Regions from separate parts of the Pseudomonas sp. H2_D02 genome, predicted to be linked through region 2. Evidence: riboswitches for the same ligand, from Rfam matches in the RefSeq annotation. Region 2 holds a riboswitch; each other region holds the start of a gene.
What was found. Region 2 has a riboswitch for cobalamin ahead of cobW (cobalamin biosynthesis protein CobW). Riboswitches for the same ligand answer to the same signal wherever they lie in the genome.

Region 1 (3,267 bases), 130 kb from region 2:
GCTGCTGTTGCAAACCCCGGGAAGATTCCTGGGTGACGGCGCTCAGCTCTTCGGCGGCGGCGCCCAGCTGGGTGGCGGAGCCGGCGATCTGCTCGATGGTCTGGCGCAGGCTGCCCTGCATCGCGCCGAGGGCCTGGAGTAACCGGGCGGGTTCGTCCTTGCCCTCGTCGGTGATAACGGTGACCAGATTGCCTCCGGCAATGGTCCGTGCTGCTTCGAGGGCCCGATTCAGGGGCGTGACGATGCTGCGGGTCAGCAGCAGGGCCAGCAGCACGGTGGCCAGCGCGGCGATGATCGAGACGACGAGAATGCCAGTGATGGCGCTGTTGTAATAGGCGCCGGCCTGGTCCGACGCTTCATGCCCCTCCGCCACGCTCATTGCAATGAGCTTGTTGAGTTGCTCGCCCATCTGGTCAGTGCCTTCCTTGATCCGTGTGTTGATGAGGCTGCGCAACGCGTCGGCCTTGTCTTGTCGGGATAGATCCAGCATTTCCTTCTGGGCCTGGAGGTAGTTTTCCAGGGTTTTCGAAAAGACTTTATACAGCTCAGCTTCATCTGGCTCGGCGGGCAGCGCTGCATAGGCTGCATTCGCCTTGTTGAGTTTTTCCACCAGCACGCCGATGCGGGTCTCGGCCTCGCTGAGGCTGGCGGGGTCGCGGTTGACCAGGATGCGAAATGAAAGAATGCGCATGCGCAGCACGTTTTCAAGGACATTGGCCAGGTGACCGACGGCGGGTAACTGGGTCTGCTCCATGTCCACCGACGCCTGGCGAATGACGGACATGCGATTGGCGGCGAACACGCCGAGCACAACGACCAATAGCGCAATGACGGCAAAGCCGAGAAAGGCTCGGGGGGCGATATTCAAGCTACGTAGGGACATGGGAAGACCTCGGTGGTGGGTCGAGCGTCCATGCCGCTGAGCGTATCGATTGGGATAATTATGTGTACGCCTACCGGGTTATCGGCTGGGCTTGAGGCTTTTTGCAGGAGGACGATGAAATATATTCCCGGAGTGTTCAATTGACGCCCCGCCCTCGCCCATGGTCTCCTGTGCGCCAGTTTGGGTGCCCTTCACAGGGTGAAACGGGAAACCGGTGAATCGTGTGCTTTACTTCAAGGCCACGTCAGTCCGGTGCTGCCCCCGCAACGGTAAGCGAGTGAAGCGTCGAATCCACTGTGCATGCGCATGGGAAGGTGACGCTTGCAGGCACGGCTCAAGCCCTGTCCCTCGTGAGCCCGGAGACCGGCCCATGACTCATTTTCAACAAACCCGCGGTGGGCGGGCGCTGTTCGAATCCCGGCGAGCCTTTGCCCGGGTTTTCATTGCGCTCGATCCGCCCGCTGACAGACCAGAGGGAAGCGCCATGTCGACCATCAGCAGCACCGCCCGCTCCACCAGCAGCACCGTTACCCTGAGCCAGCGCCTGAGCGCGGCGGTCCTCGCCTCGATCCTCGGCGCGGGCCTGGTCTATTTCGCCGGTTTCTCCCACATCGAAGCAGTGCACAACGCAGCCCATGACACACGGCACAGCGCCGCGTTCCCGTGCCACTGAGTGCTGCCGACATGATCAAGCGTATCGCGCAAACCGCTGGTTTCAGCGGGCTACTGGCCGCCCTGCTGCTGACTCTGCTGCAAAGTTTCTGGGTGTCGCCGCTGATTCTCCAGGCGGAGACTTTCGAGAAGGCCCCGGCGACCGAGGTCCATGAACATGCCGCTGGGGCTGCACATAGCCATGACGCCGAAGCCTGGGAACCGGAAGACGGCTGGCAGCGTGTACTGTCCACGACGGGCGGCAATCTGGTGGTCGCGGTGGGTTTTGCGCTGATGCTGGCGGGCCTGTACACCTTGCGTGCACCGACGCGGACGTCCCAGGGCTTGCTTTGGGGACTGGCCGGTTATGCGACTTTCGTGCTGGCGCCGACTCTCGGCCTGCCACCGGAATTACCCGGCACGGCAGCGGCGGATCTGGCCCAGCGGCAAATGTGGTGGATCGGCACGGCGGCGTCCACGGCAGTGGGCATCGCACTGATTGCATTCGGTCGGCATTGGCTGTTGAAGTTGCTGGGCCTCGCCATCCTGGTGACGCCTCATGTAATCGGCGCGCCCCAGCCCGAAGTGCATTCGATGCTGGCTCCCGAGGCGCTGGAAAGTGAGTTCAAGCTCGCCTCGCAATTGACCAATGTTGCATTCTGGCTGGCCTTGGGCCTGATCAGCGCCTGGCTGTTTCGCCGGAGCGCCCAGGCCCACCACGACGCATGAACGGCAGGCCGATCCTGGTGGTCGGCCTCGGCTGCCAGCGCGGTTGCCCGGCCAGTGTATTGCGGGCGCTGCTTGACCAGACTTTGCAGGCCCACGGCATCACGCTTGATCAGGTACGGGCGTTGGCCAGCATCGAGCTCAAGCGTGACGAACCTGGGCTGTTGGAACTGGCGGCGCAATTGTCACTGCCGCTGACGTGTTTCACTGCCGAGGAGCTGGCAGGCTATCAAGCACGGCTCAGTCATCTGTCCGAGATTGCCTTTGAGCGTACGGGCTGCCACGGCGTCGCCGAAAGCGCCGCCCTCGCGCTGGCCGATCGATGGGGTTCTTCCCCCGCGAGTTTACTGGTTACCCGCCAGAAGGCTGCACAAGCCACGCTGGCATTGGCGACGGCTTCGTAACACTCGATAATCGCCGCTGGAATCATGAGCGCTGCTCATGCACCCCCACTCAACAGGAAACCGGTCATGACCGTCTTCTTCATCGGTGCCGGCCCCGGCGATCCGGAACTGATCACCGTCAAGGGTCAGCGGCTGATTCGCAGTTGCGCCGTGATTATCTATGCAGGATCCCTCGTTCCGGCAGCCGTGCTGGACGGCCACTGCGCCGAACAAGTGATCAACAGTGCCGAGCTGCATCTGGAACAGATTATCGAGCTGATCAAAGACGCCCATCTCAAGGGGCACGACGTGGCCCGTGTGCATTCCGGCGACCCAAGCCTTTACGGCGCCATCGGCGAGCAGATCCGCTGTCTGCGCGAACTGGACATTCCTTTCGAAATCATCCCCGGCGTAACCGCCACGTCAGCCTGCGCCGCCCTGCTCGGTGCCGAGTTGACCTTGCCCGACGTGTCCCAGAGCGTGATCCTGACCCGTTACGCGGACAAAACCGCCATGCCCACGGGAGAAGAGCTGGCCAGCCTGGCGCAACACGGGGCGACCATGGCGATCCACTTGGGGGTCAACCACCTGGAAAAAATAGTCGACGAGCTACTGCCCCACTAC
Region 2 (3,267 bases):
CATCGCCGAACTCAGCGGCGTCGACCCGCTCAGGCTGGATGGGATGTTGGCGTTGTACCTGGGCGTCCAGTTGTTGCCACAGACCGTCGATACCCCCACATAACCTATGTGGGGTGCAATTGACTCATAACCCCGTGGCGAGGGAGCTTGCTCTCGCTGGGTCGCGCAGCGGCCCCAAAAAAGCGGCCGCTACGCAGCCGAGCGGGAGCAAGCTCCCTCGCCACAGATGCGCTGGCCACACGCTATGCGACCCAGCCTTTGTGAATTTGACCAATAATGCTCCAAGATTTTTGTGCGGCGGACCGGCGTCACGGTTACGGTCAGCTGGCAGCATGCTGTGCATCGGAACCGGAGAACAAAAATGAAAATAATCATCGCCCCCGACTCGTTCAAGGACAGTCTCAGCGCCCAGGGCGTGGCGGACGCCGTCGCGCAAGGGTTGGCCCAGGTCTGGCCGGATGCGCAGTTGATCAAGTGCCCAATGGCTGACGGCGGCGAGGGAACGGTGGAGGCGGTGCTTGCGGCCTGCAACGGCCAGTGGCGTGAAAACCGGGTCCGTGGCCCGCTGGGAGCCGCCGTCGAGGCCCGTTGGGGCTGGCTGCCGCAAAGCCGCACGGCAATCATCGAGATGGCTGAGGCCAGCGGCTTGCAATTGGTGCCACCGGGGCAGCGCGATGCTTGTTCCAGCAGCACCTTTGGCACCGGCGAACTGATCCGCGCCGCCCTGGATGAAGGCGCTAGCCGGGTCATTCTGGCAATAGGCGGCAGCGCCACCAACGACGGCGGCGCCGGGGCGATGCAGGCCTTGGGCGTGGCGTTGCTCGACGACCAGGGCCAGACGCTGCCGCCCGGCGGCCTGGCCCTCGGCAAACTGGCGCACATCGACCTGAGCCAATTGGACCCGCGTCTGGCCGGCGTGTGTTTCGAAATCGCCGCTGACGTCGACAACCCGCTCTGCGGCCCCCATGGCGCTTCAGCCGTGTTCGGCCCGCAGAAAGGCGCCTCCGGCGAACAGGTGCAGCAACTTGACCGGGCGCTGGCGCACTTCGCCGGACACTGTGCCCAGGTGCTTGACCGTGACGTTCGCGACGAACCCGGCAGCGGCGCCGCCGGCGGCCTGGGCTTTGCCGCCAAGGCTTTCCTCAAGGCGCAGTTTCGCACCGGTGTGGAAGTCGTCGCGCAATTGACCGGCCTGGCCGATGCCATCAGCGGTGCCGACCTGGTGATCACCGGCGAAGGCCGTTTCGACGCCCAGGCGCTGCGCGGCAAGACCCCGTTTGGCGTGGCCCGCATCGCCCAGCGCCACGGCGTGCCGGTGCTGGTCGTCGCCGGCACGCTGGGGGAGGGCTACGAAGCGCTCTATGAGCACGGCATCGATGCCGCGTTTGCCCTGGCGAACGGGCCGATGACGCTGCAAGAGGCCTGCACCGATGCGCCGCGCCTGCTGGCCGAGCGGGCCCGGGACATCGCGCGGCTCTGGCGGGTGGCGGCCCGCTGAATTCGCCCGCGCGGTAGTCGCCAGGACGCATCAGGCATCGCAGATTGCCTTCGGACATTGACCCGCCCGCACTCCCTGCGTAGCCTTGCGCCTTCGAGGTTCTTCGGCATGTGCCGAAGCTAAGAAGGGAACGCGGTCCAAGCCGCGGCTGCCCCCGCAACTGTGAACGGTGCCGTTTCTGCAAGGCCACTGTGCATGCCCTGTTACAACGGGCGCACGGGAAGGCGCAGCAAATTGTCAGCCCAGGCTTTGGATAAAAGCCTGCCTGGCCCGCCGTCAGCCAGGAGACCTGCCTCGACAACAGATTCTCACTACAACCGGGCGGGGTGATCCGGTGGCGAAATCTTCCGCGCACGCCCGTGCCTGCGGTTGTCGTCCCGTTTGCCCGCCACCTTGCCAAAGGGCATCCGATGAAAACACTGGCCAAACTCCCCGTCACCATCGTCACCGGTTTCCTCGGCTCGGGTAAGACCACCTTGCTGCGGCACATGCTCGACAACGCCCAGGGCCGGCGCATCGCGGTCATCGTCAATGAATTCGGCGAACTGGGCATCGACGGCGAGATCCTCAAGCAGTGCTCCATCGGTTGCACCGAAGAAGAAGCCAACGGCCGCGTCTATGAACTGGCCAACGGCTGCCTGTGCTGCACGGTGCAGGAAGAGTTCTTCCCGGTGATGCGCGAACTGGTGGCCCGTCGCGGCGACCTCGACCACATCCTCATCGAAACCTCCGGCCTGGCCTTGCCCAAGCCGCTGGTCCAGGCCTTCCAATGGCCTGAAATCCGCAGCGCCTGCACCGTCGATGCGGTCATCACCGTGGTGGACAGCCCGGCCGTCGCCGCCGGCACCTTCGCCGCGTTCCCGGATAAGGTCGATGCCCAGCGCAAGCTGGACCCGAACCTCGACCATGAATCGCCGCTGCACGAGCTGTTCGCCGATCAACTGGCGAGCGCCGACCTGGTGATCCTCAACAAAGCCGACCTGATCAACCCCGAGGACCTGGCAAAAGTGCGCCTGGAAGTCGCCGAAGAACTGCCGCCAGCGGTCAAGGTCATCGAAGCCAGCAGTGGTCGCCTGCCGCTGGACGTTCTGATCGGCTTGGGCGCGGGCTCCGAAGAACACATCGACAGCCGCCACAGCCATCACGACCACCACCATGACGGCGATGACGACGATCACGATCACGATCACGATGCCTTCGATTCGATTTCCATCGAACTGCCCCAGGCTGACGAAAGCCTGCTGCTGGACGCGTTGACGCAACTGGTGGTCCAGCACGACGTGCTGCGGGTCAAGGGTTTCGCAGCCATCCCGAACAAGCCGATGCGCCTGCTGATCCAAGGCGTCGGCACGCGCTTCGACAAGCACTTCGACCGCCAGTGGGGCGCCGACGAAGCGCGGGTCACGCGGCTGGTATTGATCGGCCAGGACCTGGACGCCGGGCTGCTCGAAGCGCAGTTGCGCGCTGCCCTCAGCGCCTGAGCCATGCACCTGCTCAGGACCCAGCCCGGCGGTTTCGTGTCGGATGACAACATCGCCGACCTCGGGCAAACCCCTGCCGAGCTGGTGATCCTGTGCAGCGGCGATTCCAGCCTGGCACTGCTGGCCGAAGCGGCGCGGCAGTTGCCGGACGACTACCCGCAGTTCCGCCTCGCCAACCCGATGCAGGTGCAGAACCACGCGTCGGTGGACCTGTATTTCGAAGACGTGCTGCAACACGCCAAGGTCATCTTGCTGTCGCTGCACGGCGGCATCGGCTATTGGCGCTAC
Region 3 (3,267 bases), 850 kb from region 2:
AACAACGCGGCAACCGCCCTCGGATTGGACGGAAAATAGAAATGGACGTAGGAAGCCGTCATTCGTCCTTGTCGGAAAACCGCCTCCGCTCCCCGTCCGCCATTGGGGCTGTGCCCACGGGCAATCGGCTCAAGCTCGGTACTGGTCAGCGAATGATGGTAGGTATGCCCGCGCAGGGTACCTTCCGGCAAATCCACCGATTGCAGCGCGAGGGCGGCCAGGCGCTTCTGCATCTGCGCATCCCCGGCCAGCAAACCCAGCAGTTCGGCGCGGACGCCTTCAACGTCGGTCAACGAATCAAGCAGATACAGCATGCCGCCACATTCGGCGAGCAGCGGTTTGCCGGCCGCATGGTGGGCACGGATCGCTGCCAGCATCGGCGCGTTCTGCGCCAGGGCGACGTGGTGCAGTTCGGGATAACCGCCAGGCAGATAAAGACTGTCCGCCTCTGGCAATTGGGTATCGTGAATCGGCGAAAAGAAACTCAACTGCGCGCCCATGGCCCGCAGCAGATCGAGGCTCGCGCCGTAAGTGAAGGCAAACGCCTCGTCCCTGGCGACAGCGATGCGCACACCGTCGAGCCACGGCTCGACAACGGTCATCTCCGGAGCCGCGAATTCAACGCTGGGCGGCAGAGCCACTTCACAACTGCTGGCCAACGCCTCGGCGGCAGCGTCCAGGCGAACGTCCAGGTCGTTCAACTCACTGGCCTGGACCAGCCCGAGATGACGGCTTGGCAACTCGATGCCGGTTTCCCGTGACAACGCGCCATACCAGCGCAAGCCCTCGGTCAGGCTGCCTTCGAGCAATTGCGCATGACGCAAGGTCCCGACCCGGTTGGCCAAGACCCCGGCGAACGGGAGGTCCGGTTGATAACGCGCCAGGCCCAGGGCCAAAGCGCCGAAGGTCTGGGCCATGGCCGTGCCGTCGATCACCGCGAGTACCGGCACGCCGAAATGCCGCGCCAGGTCGGCGCTGGACGGCGTGCCGTCGAACAGCCCCATCACGCCTTCGATCAGGATCAGGTCCGCTTCGGCGGCAGCCTCCCACAACAGCCGGCGACTTTCCTGCTCGCCGACCATCCACATGTCCAATTGATAGACCGGCGCGCCACTGGCTCGCTCAAGGATCATCGGGTCGAGAAAGTCCGGACCACACTTGAACACCCGCACCTTGCGCCCCTGGTTGCGGTGCAACCGTGCGAGGGCGGCGGTGACGGTGGTCTTGCCCTGGCCGGAAGCCGGGGCGGCAATCAACACCGCCGGACAATGGCGGCTGGTCATCGGCGCATCGCTCACAATTCGACGCCTTTCTGCGCCTTGATGCCGGCCTGGAACGCATGCTTGATCATGCCCATTTCGGTCACGGTATCGGCCAACTCGATCATCTCGGGCTTGGCGCCGCGACCGGTCACCACCACATGCTGCATGGGCGGTCGGGCTTGCAGATCGCTCAGGACTTGATCGAGGTCTAGGTAGCCGTGCTTGAGGGCGATGTTCAGCTCATCGAGTACCACGAGGCCAATGGCCGGGTCGCTGAGCAACTGACGCGACACAGCCCAGGCGGCTTCGGCGGCGGCGATGTCGCGCTGGCGGTCCTGGGTTTCCCAGGTGAAGCCTTCACCCATGACATGAAAGCGCACCTGCTCGGGGAAGCGGCGGAAGAACAGCTCCTCGCCGGTGCTGTTGCGCCCCTTGATGAACTGCACCACGCCGCATTGCATGCCATGGCCCATGGCCCGGGCCAGCATGCCGAATGCCGAACTGCTCTTGCCCTTACCGTTGCCGGTCAGCACCAGCAGCAGGCCGCACTCGTTCGGCGAGTTGGCGATGCGCTCGTCAATCACGGCTTTCTTGCGCAGCATGCGCGCCAGGTGGCGTTCGTCGCGATCGGGCGTGTCGGTCATGGGGGAGCTCTCCGTTGGGACTGGATAACGGCGGGCGGGCAAAAAAAGGACGGCAATGAGCCTGGCATCGCCCACCGTGATGCCGTTGGATGAATCAGGCCGGTCTCCGGGCTCATGAGCGGCATAACGCCTGGCTGCGCGCCTTCCCATGTCCTGGAACACAGTGGCTTAGGCACAGCGTTGACTCATTTACCGTTGCGGGGGCAGCGCCGGGTTTGTGTGCACGCACCGGCTTCCCTGTTTCACCCTATCGGCCATTGCCATAGAGCACCTGAAACAAGCCGCGAAGGTTAGAGGGTTGGGGGTGGAGCGTCAATTAAAGCCGCGACGGCCATCACCTGGGACATTGGCCCGGATCAATAAACTGACGTCAATCTTGTGTGATGCTGCGGCAAGTGATATCAAAGAGACACCATGACCCGATATCACAAGAACAAGAGGGCAAACGCATGCAAGGCATGATCATCAGCAATCCGAAGCTGGAATTCCTGCGCCCGGTGTTGGAACGCTGGTTCGACTGTATCGACCGCTACAACGCCGTGCGCGGCGATAGCGACACACCTTATTGGCACGATGAAAAAGCCAACCTCGGGTTGCTGTCGGCCGCCGCCTGGATGGCTGAGATGGTCACGCTGCAGGACGCGTCCACGCGCAAACAGAACGAAGAAGGCGAACGCAACGCCCGCGCCGACCTGTTGATTGCCAGTACCGATGAACGCGCCTTCATCCAGGCGACCCAACGCTGGCCGAAGGTCAACAACCTGAACCTGACCCAACCGCTGCTGGAAGCCACCAGCGACGCCAAGCGCATCAGCTATGCCAGCGACTTGAAGCTCGGCTGCCTGTTCGTCGCCCCGCAAAAAGCCCAGCAGAGCGCCACGCCCGAAGAACTGCAGGACATGATCGATGACCTGCAGAAAGAAAACACCTGCGCCGTGGCCTGGTATTTCCCCTATGCCTATCGCAAATTGCGCAACGAAACCGGGCACTATCACCCTGGCGTCGCGGTGCTGTTAAAGCAGGCCCATGGTTGATCTAGTGGAACCTGTGGGAGCGGGCTTGCTCGCGAATGCGGTGGGCCAGTAGGCATAAATAGTGACTGACCCACCGCATTCGCGAGCAAGCCCGCTCCCACCCAGATTTCACTTGGCTAAGCGGCCGCCCGCCATTGAACCATCCCACGTCTACGCTTCTCTATGAATAACACCATGCATTCATAGGGAAGCCCGCATGCTCAAGCCCTCTCATCTTTTGATCGTCGCCCTTGCTACAGGGCTAGTCGCTTGCGGCGAGTCTTCCACCTTGCAGGTTTCCGATGGGATCGGCCCGTCGCCGAAACTGCCCGAGCCGAACAAGACCCT

Region 1: it holds a riboswitch for cobalamin, as region 2 does, so the genes downstream of both, AB4N42_RS21175 (CbtB domain-containing protein) here and cobW (cobalamin biosynthesis protein CobW) in region 2, are expected to answer to the same signal.
Region 3: it holds a riboswitch for cobalamin, as region 2 does, so the genes downstream of both, cobO (cob(I)yrinic acid a,c-diamide adenosyltransferase) here and cobW (cobalamin biosynthesis protein CobW) in region 2, are expected to answer to the same signal.

The regions. Positions count from the first base shown of each region.
Region 1 is NZ_CP162816.1:4,645,473-4,648,739, forward strand. Features, by position in the region: gene AB4N42_RS21170 (methyl-accepting chemotaxis protein) at 1-883, opposite strand, end outside; cobalamin riboswitch at 1,049-1,269, shown strand; gene AB4N42_RS21175 (CbtB domain-containing protein) at 1,368-1,556, shown strand; gene AB4N42_RS21180 (CbtA family protein) at 1,568-2,263, shown strand; gene AB4N42_RS21185 (cobalamin biosynthesis protein) at 2,260-2,664, shown strand; gene cobM (precorrin-4 C(11)-methyltransferase) at 2,731-3,267, shown strand, end outside.
Region 2 is NZ_CP162816.1:4,519,582-4,522,848, reverse strand. Features, by position in the region: gene AB4N42_RS20555 (sugar diacid recognition domain-containing protein) at 1-103, shown strand, start outside; gene AB4N42_RS20550 (glycerate kinase) at 362-1,498, shown strand; cobalamin riboswitch at 1,578-1,809, shown strand; gene cobW (cobalamin biosynthesis protein CobW) at 1,909-2,979, shown strand; gene cobN (cobaltochelatase subunit CobN) at 2,983-3,267, shown strand, end outside.
Region 3 is NZ_CP162816.1:5,371,294-5,374,560, forward strand. Features, by position in the region: gene AB4N42_RS24620 (cobyrinate a,c-diamide synthase) at 1-1,283, opposite strand, end outside; gene cobO (cob(I)yrinic acid a,c-diamide adenosyltransferase) at 1,295-1,906, opposite strand; cobalamin riboswitch at 1,987-2,196, opposite strand; gene AB4N42_RS24630 (hypothetical protein) at 2,356-2,940, shown strand; gene AB4N42_RS24635 (PQQ-dependent sugar dehydrogenase) at 3,137-3,267, shown strand, end outside.